DNA from 3 places in the Microbacterium terrae genome. Region 3 is predicted to be linked to each of the others. Evidence: predicted binding sites of a transcription regulator. Region 3 holds the regulator's gene; each other region holds the start of a gene.
The links. Region 3 encodes HrcA, which represses chaperone genes, less so after heat shock. Its sites were predicted from a motif close to TTNGCACTCGNNNNNNNCGAGTGCNAA; they were not measured.

Region 1 (5,581 bases), 1.1 Mb from region 3:
GCCGCGGGGCGGCTGCCGGCTGCGGCATGAGCGGCTCGACGGCGCCCGGCTCGCCGTCGAGCGCGCCGCGCATCTCGTACGACCCGTCGGCTGCCGCCTGCGCGGCGCCCGCGGCCGCTGCGATCTTGGGGGAGCCGTCGACGATGATCGGTCGCCGGACGCGCTCCGAGACGAGCTGCGCGACGCGGGGGATGCGCGACGAGCCGCCGGTCAGGAGGATCGCGTCGACGCCGTCGGGTTCCACCCCTGCGTCGTCGAACACATCGAGCATCAGATCGATCGTGCGCGCGAGGTGCGCGTCGATCATGGCCTCGAGATCCTCCCTCGTCACCCGCACCGTCGTGCATCGACCGGCGACGAGCACCGGGATGATCGACTCCGAGTCCGACGACAGCGCCTCCTTGGCGTCGGTGCATTCACGGCGCAGCGCCGCGAGCGCGACCCGTTCACCGGCGTCGCGCTCCAGCGCGCCGCTGTCGAGTCCGGGCACGCCGGCGCGTCGGAGCGCGAAGTCCATCATCCGGTCGTCGACGTCGATGCCGCCGAGGTCGTCGATGCTCATCGGCGTCCCCTCGATGGCGACGTCCGACTCGCCGGTCCGAACCAGCGCGGCGGTGAAGGAGCTGCCGCCGAAGTCGTAGACGCCCACGAGCGCTCCGGCGTGGATGCGGTCGTGACGGAGGTGGTGGCGCGCGACGGCGACGGGACCCGCGACGAGTGTGGCATCGCCGAGTCCGTGCCGCTCGAGCGCCTCGCCCACGAGGGCGGTGCGGTACGGCCCCCACGCCACGGGCACGGTCACCGCGATCGAGGCGGGCAGATCCCCCTCCTGCACTGCGGCAGCCTGGACCGCCCATCCGATCAGGCGCACGAAGAGGTCTTCGGCCGCGAACCGTCGATCGACGACGGCGAGCGGCGTGTCGTCGCCGATCCGCGGGAGCAGCCGGCGCACGAGCAGGTCGGGCTGCGCGAGTGCGCGACGCTCCGCGGCGTCGCCGAAGACGATGTCTCCGGACGACACGAAGATCGAGGCAGGAGCGGCATCGGCGTGCCGTCCCAGGCTCACCGGGCGGGCGCGCGTGTCGCCGGCGGCGTCCCAGACCGCCGCTGAAATCCGACTTCCACCAGGATCGATACCCAGGCAGAACCGTCGAGCCGTCATCTGTTTCCCCTATGACGAGCGTTACGCGAGCCCCCGCTGCGCGCCTCCCCACGACGTGTCTACCACTCGGAGCCTCGAACCGCGAGGGGTCTCCCGCCCATCGACGACTCTCACCGTCATGGATTGGCACTCGCGTTGCACGAGTGCCAGAAGCCCACCTAGACTGAACATCAGCACTCTCAACGTCAGAGTGCTAACGAGTCTTCAGTCTCAAGAAAGAAGAGGTAGACCGTGTCGGTTTCCATCAAGCCGCTCGAGGACCGCATCGTCATCAAGCAGGTCGAGGCCGAGCAGACCACGTCCAGTGGCCTCGTCATCCCCGACACCGCCAAGGAGAAGCCCCAGGAGGGCGAGGTCGTGGCTGTGGGCCCCGGTCGCATCGACGACAACGGCAACCGCATCCCGCTCGACGTCGCCGTCGGCGACCGCGTGATCTACAGCAAGTACGGCGGCACCGAGGTCAAGTTCGGCGGTGACGAGTTCCTCGTTCTGTCGGCTCGTGACGTGCTGGCGGTCGTCGTCCGCTGACGCCTGTCGCGCACCGCGCGAAAGCCTGAGAGGGTCGGATGCTTCGGCATTCGACCCTCTCTGCGTATGCAAACCCGGGATGGTGGCAGGAATCCTGCGAACGTCGGCAGGCGTCAGCCTCCCGAGGTCAGCGCCTCCGGCCGCGGGGTCCGGGCACCCGCCTAGGCTGAGCAGGTGAAGCGCAGCACCGGACCGATCCCCGCAGCCACGACCGCGTCGGATCTCGGCGAGATCGCCACCGACACCGCCGGTATCGGGGTGGTGGCGGCATCCGGTTCCCTCGACTCACCGCGCCAGCGCACGCTGGGTGGCGTCTACGCGTTCAGCGCGTACTTGCTGTGGGGCTTCCTGCCGCTGTACTTCGTGCTGCTGGCGCCGACCGGGCCGTTCGAGCTCGTCGCGTGGCGCATCGTGCTGTCGCTCGTCTTCTGCGCGCTGCTGCTCACGGTCATGCGCTCCTGGCCGCGGCTGATCGCCATCATGCGTCAGCCGAGGCTGCTCGGTCTCACCGCTCTCGCCGGCCTGCTCATCTACGTCAACTGGCAGGTCTTCATCATCGGGGCGCTGTCGGACCACGTCATCGAGACGAGCCTCGGCTACTTCATCAACCCGATCGCGACGGTGCTGCTCGCGGTGCTCGTGCTGCGGGAGCGGCTGCGGGTGACCCAGTGGGTGGCCATCGGCATCGCCGCGGCGGCGGTGCTCGTCATCATCGTCGGCTACGGCTCGGTGCCGTGGATCGCCCTCACCCTCGCCGCATCGTTCAGCGTCTACGGCCTGGTGAAGAAGCGCGTCGGCCCCTCGGTCGACGCGGTCAGCGGTCTCACCCTCGAGTCGCTGTGGCTGGTGCCCATCGCCGCGGTCATCTTGACGGTGGTCGGCACGACCACCGGGTTCACCCTGGGAACGAGCGGGCCCACCCATGCGGTGCTGCTGAGCCTCGCCGGCGTCGTGACGGCGGTGCCGCTGCTCTTCTTCGCCGCCGGGGCCCGCCGGGCGACCCTCACCACCATCGGCCTGCTGCAGTTCGTGGCGCCGATCCTGCAGTTCCTCACCGGGTGGCTCGTCCTCCAGGAGCCCATGCCCCTCGAGCGCTGGATCGGATTCGGCCTGGTGTGGGTCGCGCTCATCGTGCTCACGGTGGACTCCGTCGTCCACGCCCGTCGGGTGCGCGCGGCCCAGCCGTAGGGCATCCGTTCCCCTCTCTGACCCTGCGCGCCGCCGGGCTACGCTGATTGGCCTGTCGCGGTATGCGGCCCACCGTGTGATTCGCGACAGCTGAGCCTGCGCCGATGTGGTTCGCCTGTCGCAGACTGCGGCGCGGGGCGTCGATTGCGACAGGCGAGGATGCTCGCGCGGGGCGCGCGTGGGGTGAGGGTGTGCCCGCTCGCGGCTCAGCGGACGAGGCGGGCGATCGCCTGCGACGCCTCGACGATCTTCGCCTCGGCCTCGTCGCCGCCGGCGCGCGCCGCGTCGACCACGCAGTGACGCAGATGGTCTTCGAGCAGCCCCACCGCGACGGCCTCCAGGGCGCTCGTGAGGGCGCTGATCTGCGTGAGGATGTCGATGCAGTACTTCTCGTCGTCGACCATCTTGTGGATGCCGCGGGCCTGGCCCTCGATGCGCTTCAGGCGATTGAGGTACTTGTCCTTGTCGGTGATGTAGCCGTGGTGGCTGTGGTCGGCGTGGGTGTCGACGGTGGTCATCTCGTTCTCCCGTTCAGGCTCGGGCGGTGGTGCGGAAGCGGCGCAGCCGCAGGCTGTTGGCGACGACGAACACGCTCGAGAGCGCCATCGCGGCGCCCGCGATCATGGGGTTGAGCAGGCCCAGCGCCGCCAGCGGGATCGCCGCGACGTTGTACGCGAACGCCCAGAACAGGTTGACCCTGATCGTTCCGAGGGTGGCGCGCGAGAGGCGGATCGCGTCGGCGGCGCCGCGGAGGTCGCCGCGCACCAGGGTGATGTCGGATGCTTCGATCGCGGCATCCGTCCCCGTCCCCATCGCGATGCCGAGGTCGGCCTGGGCGAGCGCGGCGGCGTCGTTCACGCCGTCGCCGACCATGGCGACGACGCGTCCTTCGGACTGCAGCGCCTTCACCACGGCTACCTTCTCGTGGGGGAGCACCTCGGCGGTGACGCGTTCGATCCCCACCTCGGCGGCGACGCTGTGCGCCACGGCGGCGTTGTCGCCGGTGAGCAGCACCGGGTCGAGTCCGAGTTCCCGCAGCTGTGCAATGGCCTGCGGGCTCGTCGGCTTGATCTCGTCGGCGATGACCAGGATGCCGCGCACCGCGCCGTCCCACGCGACGACGACTGCCGTGCGCCCGGCGCGCTCGGCGGCGGCCTTCGCGTCGGCGAGGTCAGCCGGCAGGGTCAGCGCCCAGTCGTCGAGCACGGCCTCGCGGCCCACCACGACGGCGTGGCCGTCGACGACGCCCGAGACGCCGATGCCGGCGGTGCTGCGGAACGACTCCACCCCCGGGAGCGCGCCGATCTCGGCCTCGGCCGCGACGGCGATCGCCTGGGCGAGCGGATGCTCCGACGCGTGCTCGAGCGCGCCGGCGAGGCGCAGCAACTCGGCGCGGTCCGTGGCGCCCGCTCCGGCGGGCACCGCGTCGACGAGGGTCATACGGCCGGCGGTGACGGTGCCGGTCTTGTCGAGCACGATCGTGTCGACGCGTCGCGTGGACTCGAGCACCTCGGGCCCCTTGATGACGACGCCGAGCTGCGCGCCGCGCCCGGTGCCCACGAGGAGCGCGGTCGGGGTCGCGAGACCCAGCGCGCACGGGCACGCGATGATGAGCACGGCGACCGCGGCGGTGAAGGCGACCTCGGGCGAGGCGCCGAGCGCCAGCCAGACACCCAGCGTCGCGGCGGCGATCACGAGCACGATCGGCACGAAGACGCCCGAGATGCGGTCGGCGAGGCGCTGCACGTCGGCCTTGCCCGACTGAGCCTCCTCGACGAGACGGGCGATCTGAGCCAGCTGGGTGTCGGCTCCGACGCGCGTGGCGCGCACCACCAGCATCCCGCCGGCGTTCATGGTCGCGCCGGTGACCGCGTCGCCCGGCACGACCTCGACCGGGAGTGATTCGCCGGTGACGAGCGAGGCGTCGACGGCGGATGCGCCCGAGACGATGACCCCGTCGGCGGCGATCTTCTCGCCGGGGCGCACGGTGAACTCGTCGCCGACGCGCAGGTCGGCGACCGGCACGCGGGTCTCGGTGACGGCGCCGGATGCGTCGGCGCGGCGCACCGCCACGTCTTTGGCGCCGAGGTCGAGGAGTGCGCGCAGGGCTGCGCCGGCGCTGCGCTTGGAGCGCAGCTCCATGTAGCGCCCGGCGAGCACGAACGTGGTGACGCCGGCGGCGACCTCGAGATAGATGTCGGCGCCGCCTTCGCCCGGCCGGGCGATCCACGTGAACTCGTGCACCATGCCGGGCATGCCGGCGCCGCCGAGGAACAGCGCGTAGAGAGACCACACGAACGCCGCGGTGACGCCCAGCGAGATGAGGGTGTCCATCGTGGCGGCGCCGTGGCGCAGATTGATCCACGCGGCGCGGTGGAAGGGCCAGGCTCCCCACACCACGACCGGCGCCGCGAGGGCGAGCGACAGCCACTGCCAGTAGTTGAACTGCAGCGCGGGGATCATCGACAGCGCGATCACCGGAACCGCCAGCACCGCGGAGCCGATGAGGCGCTGCCGCAGCGACCGGAGCTCGGGGTCGACGGCGCTCTCGGCCGGGGGCTCGGCGGCGGGGAGAGCGGCGGAGTAGCCGGCGTGCTCGACCTCGGCGATGAGTGCCTGCGGATCGATGCCCGCCGGTGCGAAGACCACGGCCTTCTCGGTGGCGTAGTTGACCGAGGCGTCGACGCCGTCGATCTTGTTCAG
Region 2 (5,581 bases), 650 kb from region 3:
CGCGACGCGCACGATGTTCGCACCGGTCGCCTCGTCGCCCACGAGCTCGAGGTTCGCGAACGCCTTCTTGCCGGCCTGGATGAGCGCGACGCCACCGCCGGGGACGATGCCCTCTTCGACGGCTGCCTTCGCGTTGCGGACGGCGTCCTCGATGCGGTGCTTGCGCTCCTTGAGCTCGACCTCGGTCGCGGCACCCGCCTTGATGACGGCAACGCCGCCGGCGAGCTTCGCGAGGCGCTCCTGGAGCTTCTCGCGGTCGTAGTCGCTGTCGGTGTTCTCGATCTCGCGGCGGATCTGGGTCACGCGACCCTCGATCTGACCGGCGTCGCCGGCACCCTCGACGATGGTGGTCTCGTCCTTGGTGATGATGACCTTGCGAGCACGGCCGAGCAGGTCGAGGGTGGCGTTCTCGAGCTTGAGACCGACCTCCTCGGTGATGACCTGGCCGCCGGTGAGGATCGCGATGTCCTGCAGCTGAGCCTTGCGACGGTCGCCGAAGCCGGGAGCCTTGACGGCAGCCGACTTGAAGATGCCGCGGATCTTGTTGAGCACGAGGGTCGCGAGAGCCTCGCCCTCGACGTCCTCAGCGATGATCAGCAGTTCCTTGCCGTCCTGGATCACCTTGTCGACGATCGGCAGAAGGTCCTTGATGTTCGAGATCTTCTGGTTCGCGATGAGGATGTACGGGTCCTCGAAGACCGCCTCCTGGCGCTCCGGGTCCGTGACGAAGTAGGGGTTGATGTAGCCCTTGTCGAAGCGCATGCCCTCGGTGAGCTCGAGCTCGGTGCCGAAGGTCTGCGACTCCTCGACCGTGACGACGCCTTCCTTGCCCACCTTGTCGATGGCCTCGGCGATCAGGGCGCCGATCTCGGGGTCACCCGCGGAGATGGAAGCCGTGGCGGCGATCTCCTCCTTGGTCTCGACCTCCTTGGCGTCCTCGAGCAGCTGGGTCGTGATGGCCGCGACGGCCTTCTCGATGCCCTTCTTGAGCGAGATGGGGTCGGCGCCGGCCGCGACGTTGCGCAGGCCTTCGCGAACGAGCGCCTGAGCGAGGACCGTGGCGGTCGTGGTGCCGTCACCGGCGACGTCGTCGGTCTTCTTGGCGACCTCCTTGACGAGCTCCGCACCGATCTTCTCGTACGGGTCGTCGAGCTCGATCTCCTTGGCGATCGAGACACCGTCGTTCGTGATCGTGGGGGCGCCCCACTTCTTCTCGAGCACGACGTTGCGACCGCGCGGGCCGAGCGTCACCTTGACGGCGTCGGCGAGGATGTTCAGGCCGCGCTCGAGGCCACGACGGGCCTCCTCGTCGAAAGCGATGATCTTTGCCATGTGTGTGTCGTCCCTCCGGAACGTTGGCTGGGGGTATTAGCACTCAACAAACGCGAGTGCTAAATCATTCTGGCACTCGACCCTATCGAGTGCAAGCCGCGGCGAAGGGTCCTGAAACGCACGGAAACGGGATGCCGAGCGGCATCCCGTTTCCGGAAGTGAGGTGTGGTGACGTGCCCGTCAGGCGACGACGCGGACCGATTCGGCCTGCGGACCCTTCTGCCCGGCACCGACGGTGAACTCGACAGTCTGGCCCTCTTCGAGGACGCGGAAGCCGTTCATGTCGATGTTCGAGTAGTGGACGAAGACATCCTGGCCGTCGGTGACGGTGATGAAGCCGAAGCCCTTCTCGGCGTTGAACCACTTGACGGTTCCCTGGGTCATGCGAATCTCCTGCTGGTGGTGGGACAGGCTTCATCGTATGCACGGGCCGCGCCCGGATCGCGTCGCGACGGCAAGTGTTGACACGCGTGCATCGAAGTGTTTACCGGCAGGAAACACCCACGGCCGGGCGGACCGCCGCGGGGGCGGAGGATGCCGATCAGGGCGTCGGCGTCGCGGTGCTTCCGGCGTCCGTGTGGTCGAGCCCCAGCACGACGGTCAGCTGCTTGCTCTCGGGATCGGCGGGCTGGTAAGCCTCGCTCTGCTCGACCCTCGCGCCGCCGATCTTCTCGGCGAGGCCGAGGGCAGCAGCCTCGTCGGCATCCTCGAGGTAGTAGACGGTCGTCTCGGCGAAGTCCTCGGACCCGGCCTCCGAGGCGAGCACGGTGTCCTCGCTCCACCCCGCCTCGACCACCGCATCCTTGGTCTGGGTGGCGAGCCCCTCCTGCGGGGTCGCGTTGAGGATGAGCACCCCGTAGGAGGTGTCCACGACGGGAGCCACGGACTCCGTCGGCTCGGGCGTCGCCGACGGCGCCGGCGCGAACTCGATGCGCCCGGAGGCGAGGAGCGTCCCGAAGATGCCGGCGCCGATCAGCACGACCGTCGCGAGCAGAGCCCACAGCAGCACGACCCAGCCGTGCATGCGCGGGTTCTCGGCACGGTGCGCCCCCACACGGTCCGTGTCCGGGAGGTCGTCGAAGCGATCTCGGGGAAAGGTCTCGTGCGGCACCCGAGAATGCTACCCGGCGGGCCCTGTGCGTCGGCTCAAGCCGCGCGGGAAGAGCGGATCAGCGCGGTGAGGCGTGTCGGGACTGGGTCGCCAGGCGCTCATCACGCACCCGGCGGAGCCGCTTCACGAGCATGGGGTCGTGCTCCTGAGCCTCGGTGGTGTCGATGAGCCGCCCGAGCAGCTGGTAATACCGAGCCGGCGACAGCGCGAGGTCGGCGCGGATCGCCTCCTCCTTCGCACCGGCGTGGCGCCGCCACTCCGCCTCGAAGTCGAGGATGGCGCGGTCGCGGTCGGTGAGGGGCACCCGCCCACGCTACGCCCGCGCGCCGCGCTCCCCCGCGCGCCACTCCACGAAAGCGCCGAGCGGGTCGACCGCGGCGACCGGCACACCGCCAACGCCGAGCACGAAGCCGCCCCAGTCAGGCGCGACCGGCGGACGCCAGACGTCGTGCAGCCCCGGCGGATCGATCGAGATCCACACCCCGTCGATGCCGGCGAGCGCGGCGAGCAGGCGCTCGCGGCCGGCGCGCGGGATGTGCGGCAGCACCCCCGGTGTCGTGACGACCAGCGTCGCGTCCTGTGGAGCCTGAGCGATCACCCCGGCGAGCACGGCCGGGTCGGAGGCATCGCCGGCGACCATCACCGGAGGATCGACCGCCGCGATGTCGAGGGCCGCGTCGATCCGCTCCCGCCTGCCGCCCTCCCCCGGCCAGACGAGCGCCGACAGGAAGGCACGGTCCTCCGCGTCGGCGGCATCGAGCGGTGTCAGGTCGATGCCCGCGCGCCAGACGATCTGCGGCATCCGCAGCGCGGGCTCGCCCGACAGCGCGCACTCCAGTACCACGGGCGACACCCCGTCGACGGGGTCGACCGCGAGCGACCCGTAGCGGTAGCTGTACCGGTCGGGATAGAGGCACAGCCCGGCGCTCGCCCCGAGCTCGACGAGCGCTATCGGGCCGTCGATGAGGCACAGCGCGGGCAGGAGCGCCGCGCAGCGCTGCGGCTCGTTCGTCTGCAGCGAGCGGACGGATGCCTCGGCCACGAGCTCGTCGGCATGGCGCGACACCCAGTCGGCCCACACCGCGAAGCCCTCCTCCGGCGCACCGAGCAGCCGTGAGACGGCGAACACCAGCGGCGGCTGACGGCGCGTCTCGGGGATCCGCGCGAGGATGCCGCACAGTCGCGGGTCGCCTGCGACCCCCGCGGCCCAGTCGCCGTAGAGCGCCGAGCGACCCGGCGCCTCTTCGCGGGCGAAGCGCGCGTAGCGGGCGGCGACGGCCGCGGCATCCGTGTGCATCCCCTCATTCTCGCGGGGAACGCACAGCCGCCGGGGAACGCCGCGGGCCGCGCTGGGGTTGAATGGTGAAGGACCGAGGAGGAACCATGACGTACGCCGTCGACAAGAGCGATGAGCAGTGGCGCGCCGAGCTGAGCCCCGAGCAGTACGCGGTGCTGCGCCAGGCGGGCACCGAGCGCGCCTGGACCGGAGAGCTGCTCGATGAGAGTCGTGCCGGTCTCTACACGTGCGCGGCGTGCGGTGCCGAGCTGTTCCGCAGCGGCACGAAGTTCGACTCGCACTGCGGGTGGCCGAGCTTCTACGAGTCGATCCGGCCGGAGGCCGTCGAGCTGATCGACGACACGAGCCACGGGATGGTGCGCACCGAGGTGCGCTGTGCGAACTGCGGCTCGCACCTGGGCCACGTCTTCCCCGACGGCTTCGGCACCCCGACGGGCGACCGCTACTGCATGAACTCGCTGTCGCTCGAGTTCGCGCCCGAGTCCGGCACATGACCGGCGCGCTGGAGGCGATGCTCGATCGGCGCTCCTGGTCGAAGTTCACCGACGACGCCCCCTCGCACCACGAGCTGCTCGACCTGATCGCCGGTGCCGGCCGCGTCGCCGACCACTCGTCGCTCAAGCCGTGGCGTCTCATCGAGCTGCGCGGCGACGACCGCCGACGCCTCGGCCGCGCGATCGGGCGCGCCGAGGGCGACTCGGGCGTGTACTCCAAGCCGCTGCGCGCGCCGCTGCTGATCGCGATCGTGGCGAGCTACAAGAAGAGCAAGGTGCCCCGCTGGGAGCAGGAGGCCGTCGCCTCGGGCGTGGCGCACGCGCTCAGCCTCGTGCTCGACGAGGCGGGCTACGCCGTCTTCTGGCGCACCGGAAGCTACACGCGCGCGAAGGCGGTCGCGAAGGCGCACGGTCTGGGCAAGAACGAGGAGCTGCTCGGCTGGCTCTACGTCGGCGGCAAGCCCGCCCGCTCGCGGGCGCTCCGGCGCAAGACCATCGACCCGACCCGCTTCCTCTCGCCGATGCCGGGCCGCCACTCCGGCGGGGGCGAGAAGGCGAAGGGCAAGAAGAGCAAGAAGTAGGGTCCGGATGCCGGACACTCGGCGCGACCAGCCGGCAATCGGCGCTCAGCCTGGCCGGCGCGCACCCCGCGCTCGGCGCCACGGCGCGGCGGCGACCACGACCGACAACAGGGCGAGGGCGACCATCACGAGCTGGCGGCCCAGCCCCGGGCCCGCCGGCGCCGGCCACAGCAGGTCGAGCACCACCGAGGTGAGCAGCTGGCCGACCACCACACCGAGGCCCAGCAGCAGCACGCCGGTGTGACGCACGATCGCCGCCGACAGGAAGATGTAGACGACCCCGATCGCTCCGCCGGTGTAGAGCCAGGGCTCGGTCGGGAACGTCGTCGGCGGGCCGACGGCCGCGACATCGATGAGCGCCGCGACCACGAGCACCGCGGTGCCGCCGATGAAGTTGACGAGCGTCGCGGTGAGCGGCGTGCCGACGCGCTGACGCAGTCGTCCGTTCGTGGCCTGCTGCCACGCGATACCCGTCCCCGCGAGGAACGGCAGCGCGAGCATCCACCACGGAACGTCGACGCCGCCGGCGGTGATCGCCACGGCCACGGCGCTCAGTGCCAGGGCTCCACCGGCGAGTCGCGGCAGCGTGACCGCGACCACCCCCGCCGGTCCGTACCCGACCCGATCGAGCACGAGACCGCACACGGTCTGCCCCGCGACCACGCCGACGGTGAACAGCGAGACGCCGATGAGTGCCACGGCGACGCCCTGCGTGGCGACGGTGAGCGCGCCGGCGACGCCGCCCGCGAGCATCCACCACGGGATG
Region 3 (5,581 bases):
CGGCATCCTGCTTCCGAAGGACTACGTCGGCACGGTGATGGAGCTCTGCCAGCAGCGCCGCGGCACCCTCCTCGGCATGGACTACCTCAGTGAGGACCGTGTCGAGCTGCGCTACAACATGCCGCTCGGCGAGATCGTCTTCGACTTCTTCGATCACCTCAAGTCCAAGACGCAGGGCTACGCCAGCCTCGACTACGAACCGGCCGGCTCGCAGACCGCCGACCTCGTGAAGGTCGACATCCTGCTCCAGGGCGAGAAGGTCGATGCGTTCAGCTCGATCGTCCACCGCGACAAGGCGTACGCCTACGGCACGCTCATGACCGAGCGGCTGCGCAAGCTCATCCCGCGCCAGCAGTTCGAGGTGCCGATCCAGGCCGCGATCGGCGCCCGCATCATCGCCCGCGAGAACATCCGCGCGATCCGCAAGGACGTGCTCGCCAAGTGCTACGGCGGTGACATCACGCGCAAGCGCAAGCTGCTCGAGAAGCAGAAGGAGGGCAAGAAGCGCATGAAGATGGTCGGTCGCGTCGAGGTCCCCCAGGAGGCGTTCATCGCCGCGCTCTCGGGCGACGTCGAGGGCAAGGCCGCCAAGTAGGCTGTTCAGATGCGTCGAGGAACATTCCGGGACGACACCGTCGACTACGCCGCCGTCGGGGCGACGCAGGCGCCCGATCTCATGCAGTATCCGCCCGAGCGGAGCATCCCCGCCGAGCAGGCATGGCGCATCGGCAGCGGTGAGGCGCGCTTCCAGACCGCCGCGGAGGCCCTGATGTCGTGGGGTGCGCTGCGCGGAGCAGGGCTGGCGGTCGCCGACGTGCGTCCGGCGTCGGGTCCGATGTACTCCGGGGTGAGCTTCGACGCCGAGGGTCACCCCGTCGCCCCGAGCCGCTCCGAGGCCGACGTGCGCTACGACGCCGACGGCACCCCGTACGTGGGTGCGGGCACCACACTGCGCGTCGACGGGCGTGTCAAGGGGCTGAAGGCCGACGCCGAGCTCCGTGTGATCTTCGCGCTGGAAGAGCCGCGCCGCGTGGGCTTCGCCCTGGGCACCGTCGGCGAGTCGGTCGTGAGCGGCGAGGAGTCGTTCATGCTCGACTGGTACGACAACGACGAGGTGTGGTTCACCGTCCGCGCGTTCGACGCCCCCGCCTCGCTCGTGTACCGGATGATCCCCGCTCTCACGCGCAGGCGCCGCCGCGAGCTGTTCACCGGGTACCTGCGCGCGATCTCGCCGCTGTACACCACCCCCGCGTGAGGGCCTGATGGGCTCGGCGCTCCCGCTCGGCGACCCGGTCCCCGCCGACGGCTCACTTCCCGAGGGCACGGCGGTCGATCCGCACACCCCGTTCAGCGTGTACCTGCACGTGCCGTTCTGCCGCGTGCGGTGCGGGTACTGCGACTTCAACACGTACACCTCGTCGGAGCTGCGGGGTGCGCGACAGGACGAGTACGCCGACACGCTGCTGACCGAGATCGCCCTCGCCGCGCGCGTGCTCGACGGCGTCGGCGCCCCGCGACCGGCATCCACGGTCTTCTTCGGCGGAGGCACGCCGACACTCCTGCCTCCCGGAGATCTCGCCCGCATGCTCGACGGGGTCCACGCGACGTTCGGCCTCGAGCCCGGTGCCGAGGTCACCGTCGAGGCGAACCCCGACACCGTGACGGACGCCGTCGCCGACACGCTCGCGGCGGCCGGCGTGACGCGACTGTCGATCGGCATGCAGTCGGCAGTTCCGCATGTGCTCGCCGCCCTCGACCGCACGCACGAGCCCGCCAACGTGGCGACGGCAGTCGCCGCCGCGAGACGCGCGGGTCTCGACGTGAGCGTCGACCTCATCTACGGCGCACCGGGGGAGTCTCTGGCGGACTGGCGCGCATCCCTCGATGCGGCGACGGCGCTCGCACCCGACCACATCTCGGCCTACGCGCTCATCATCGAGGAGGGGACCAAGCTCGCCCGGCAGATCCGCCGCGGCGAGGTCCCGGCTCCCGACGACGATCTGCAGGCCGACATGTACGAGCTCGCCGACGAGCTCCTCGCCGCAGCCGGATTCTCCTGGTACGAGGTGTCGAACTGGGCGCGCACCGATGCCCAGCGCTCACGCCACAATCTGGCCTACTGGCGCGGATCGGACTGGTGGGGCTTCGGTCCGGGCGCCCACAGCCACGTCGCCGGCACGCGGTTCTGGAACGTCAAGCATCCGGCCGCCTACGCGCAGCGTCTCGCCGCCGGGGAGTCCCCGGCCGCCGGGCGCGAGGTTCCGGATGCCGCGGCGCTCGAGCTCGAGCGCATCCTGCTCGGCTCGCGGATCCGGGAGGGCCTTGTGATCGCCGACCTGCCGGCACCGGCGCGCACAGCGGTGGCCGGCCTCATCGCCGACGGTCTGGTCGAGGCGGGCCCAGCGCTTCGCGGGAGCCTCGTGCTCACCCGCCACGGGCGGCTCCTGGCGGATGCCGTCGTGCGCGCACTCACCGAGTGACGCGCCTCGCCGTCGTGGGGGAGGGCATCCGATAGAATTGGCACTCCGGTCATGTGAGTGCCAATCTCGGGACGAGGAGGCGTGGTGGTCAGCGAACGAGGACTGCAGGTGCTGCGGGCTATCGTCCAGGACTATGTCGACACGCGCGAGCCCGTCGGCAGCAAGGCGATCGTCGAGCGTCACGCCTTCGGCGTCTCGGCTGCCACGATCCGCAACGACATGGCCCAGCTCGAGGACGAAGAGCTGATCACGGCACCCCACACGTCGTCGGGCCGCGTCCCGACAGACAAGGGGTACCGCGTCTTCGTCGACCACCTCGCCGAACTCCGCCCGCTGAGCGCGGCCCAGCGGACCGCCATCTCGTCGTTCCTCGAAGGCCCCGGCGACCTCGACGACGTGATGGCGCGCACCGTGCGCGCACTCACGCGGCTCACCGGCCAGGTGGCGATCGTGCAGTACCCGTCGTTCGCCCGCGCGACGGTCACCCATGTCGAGCTCGTGCAGCTCGGCGGGGGACGGATGCTGGTCGTCGTCGTCACCGACACCGGACGGGTCTCGCAGCGCCTCGCGTTCGTGCGCGACGAGTTCGACGACGCCGACCTCGCCACCATGCGCGCATCGATCGCCACGCTGGTCGTCGCTCAGCCCGTGCAGAACGGAATGCAGCGCATCGCCGATCACCTCGCCGGCGACCGGCTCGCGCCGTCGCCGCGCGTGCAGGCTACCGACGAGATCGCCCGCCTCGTCGCCGAGGAGCTCGACGAGTTCCGCCAGGACAAGCTGGTGATGGCCGGCAGCGCCAACCTCGCTCGTCGCGAGGCGGACTTCCGCGGCAGCATCTATCCGCTCCTCGAGGCGATCGAGGAGCAGGTGACGCTGCTCCGGCTGATGGGCGAGATGGTGGCCGACGAGCAGGGCCTCGCGACCAGCATCGGTCGCGAGAACGAGCCGTTCGGCCTCGCCGAGGCGTCGATCGTGACGAGCGACTACGACGCGACCGGGTCGCGCGCCCGCGTGGGCGTGCTCGGCCCCACACGCATGGACTACCCCACCAATCTTGCGGCGGCACGTGCCGTCGCCCGCTACCTCACGCGCCTGCTCGAAGAAGACGAGAGCAGCCGCTGACGCGGAACGAACACCACGACCCCGCGGCGCGCCGCGGGCAGGAAGGCGAAAGTGGCTGACCACTACGAGGTCCTCGGCGTCTCGCGCGAAGCGACCACCGACGAGATCAAGAAGGCGTACCGTCGCCTCGCGCGGGAGCTGCACCCCGATGTGAACCCCGGCGAGGAGGCATCCGAGCGCTTCAAGCTCGTGACCCACGCGTACGACGTGCTGAGCAACCCCGATCAGCGCGCCCGCTACGACATGGGCGGCGACAACGCGTTCGGCGGCGGCGGCGCAGCCGGATTCGGCGGGTTCGGCGACATCTTCGAGACGTTCTTCGGCGCCGGCGGCGGTGCCCGCGGCGGGCGTCCGCGCTCCCGGCGCGAGCGCGGTCAGGACGCCCTGGTGCGGGTCACCCTGGACCTCGGCGACGTCGTCTTCGGCGCCCACCGCGACATCGAGGTCGACACCGCGGTGCTCTGCGAGACGTGCGAGGGCTCCTGCTGCCAGCCGGGCACCCAGCCGGTGCGGTGCGACATCTGCCAGGGCAGCGGCCACGTGCAGCGTCAGGTGCGCAGTCTCCTCGGCAACGTCGTGACCAGCGCCCCGTGCAACATCTGCCAGGGCTACGGGACGACGATCCCGTACCCGTGCGGCACCTGCCAGGGACAGGGCCGCGTGCGCGCCCGGCGCACCGTGTCGCTCGACATCCCCGGTGGCGTCGAGACGGGCCTGCGGCTGCAGCTGCCCGGATCGGGCGAGGTCGGGCCCGCGGGCGGCCCCAACGGCGACCTGTACGTCGAGGTGACCGTGACGAACCACGACGTCTTCAGCCGTGACGGCGATGATCTCCTGGCGACACTCGAGGTCTCGATGCCCGACGCCATCCTCGGCGCGAACACCACGATCGAGTCGCTCGACGGTCCGGTCGACCTCGAGGTGCGCGCGGGCGTGCAGTCGGGCGACGTGCTCACGATCAAGGGGCGCGGCATCACGCCGCTGCGCGGCACCCAGCGCGGAGACCTGCGCGTCGGCGTCCACGTCGTGACCCCGACCCGGCTCGACCACAAGGAACGGGCGCTCATCGAGGACTTCGCCGCGCGCACGAAGGCACCCGCGCCCCGCCTGGCCGAGTTCCACCAGGGCCTGTTCGCCAAGCTGCGCGACCGCTTCCGCAACGGCTGAGCCATGGCGCTGCACTTCCTGCTCGAAGGACCGCTGACCGCCGAGGCCGGCGACGAGGTCGTGCTCACCGGCGCCGAGGCGCACCATGCGGCGACGGTGCGGCGCGTCCGCGCCGGCGAAGCAGTGACGGTGGGCGACGGTGCAGGCGTCTGGCTCACCGGCGAGGTCGCCTCGGTCGCGGCGCGCGAAGTGGTGGTGGTGATCGCTGCGCGTCGCACCGATCCGCAGCCGTCCCCCCGCGTCGTGCTGGTGCAGGCGCTGGCGAAGGGCGACCGCGACGAGCTGGCGATCCAGGCCGCGACCGAGCTCGGCGTCGATGCGATCATCCCGTGGCAGGCGTCCCGGAGCGTCTCGCGCTGGGACTCGGCGAAGGCCGAGAAGGGGCGGGCCCGCTGGGCCACGATCGTGCGCGAGGCTGCGAAGCAGGCCCATCGCTCGTGGGTTCCCGAGATCGGCGAGCTCACGACCACCCGCGCCCTCGCGGCGCTGGCATCCACCGCGCGAGTCCTCCTCCTCGAACCGACCGCCGACACGCCGCTCACCGGACTCGACCTGGCCGCCGGCGACGGCGACCTCGTGTTCGTCGTGGGCCCGGAGGGCGGGTTCGCCCCGGAGGAGCTGGCAGCGCTCACGGCTGCCGGTGCGACCGCGGTGCGCCTCGGCGCGACCGTGCTGCGCACCTCGACCGCCGGGCCGGCCGCACTGTCGGTCGTCAACGCCGCACTCGGCCGCTGGTGACCGACCGGTCCGCGCACCGCCCTGCTGGCTAGACTGAATCCATGAGCGAGCCCAGCGTGTTCACGCGCATC

Region 1: the regulator HrcA is predicted to act here: its motif matches at 1,286-1,312, upstream of groES (co-chaperone GroES).
Region 2: the regulator HrcA is predicted to act here: its motif matches at 1,369-1,395, upstream of groL (chaperonin GroEL).

The regions. Positions count from the first base shown of each region.
Region 1 is NZ_JAFDSS010000001.1:2,431,047-2,436,627, reverse strand. Features, by position in the region: gene JOD63_RS11200 (Hsp70 family protein) at 1-1,162, opposite strand, end outside; gene groES (co-chaperone GroES) at 1,394-1,690, shown strand; gene rarD (EamA family transporter RarD) at 1,952-2,878, shown strand; gene JOD63_RS11185 (metal-sensitive transcriptional regulator) at 3,085-3,396, opposite strand; gene JOD63_RS11180 (heavy metal translocating P-type ATPase) at 3,410-5,581, opposite strand, start outside.
Region 2 is NZ_JAFDSS010000001.1:710,103-715,683, reverse strand. Features, by position in the region: gene groL (chaperonin GroEL) at 1-1,332, opposite strand, end outside; gene JOD63_RS03300 (cold-shock protein) at 1,513-1,716, opposite strand; gene JOD63_RS03295 (LytR C-terminal domain-containing protein) at 1,874-2,443, opposite strand; gene JOD63_RS03290 (DUF3263 domain-containing protein) at 2,502-2,747, opposite strand; gene JOD63_RS03285 (DUF2332 domain-containing protein) at 2,757-3,740, opposite strand; gene msrB (peptide-methionine (R)-S-oxide reductase MsrB) at 3,827-4,234, shown strand; gene JOD63_RS03275 (nitroreductase family protein) at 4,231-4,815, shown strand; gene JOD63_RS03270 (DMT family transporter) at 4,861-5,581, opposite strand, start outside.
Region 3 is NZ_JAFDSS010000001.1:1,362,738-1,368,318, forward strand. Features, by position in the region: gene lepA (translation elongation factor 4) at 1-595, shown strand, start outside; gene JOD63_RS06305 (DUF1990 family protein) at 605-1,255, shown strand; gene hemW (radical SAM family heme chaperone HemW) at 1,263-2,480, shown strand; gene hrcA (heat-inducible transcriptional repressor HrcA) at 2,565-3,605, shown strand; gene dnaJ (molecular chaperone DnaJ) at 3,657-4,772, shown strand; gene JOD63_RS06325 (16S rRNA (uracil(1498)-N(3))-methyltransferase) at 4,776-5,510, shown strand; gene JOD63_RS06330 (HIT domain-containing protein) at 5,552-5,581, shown strand, end outside.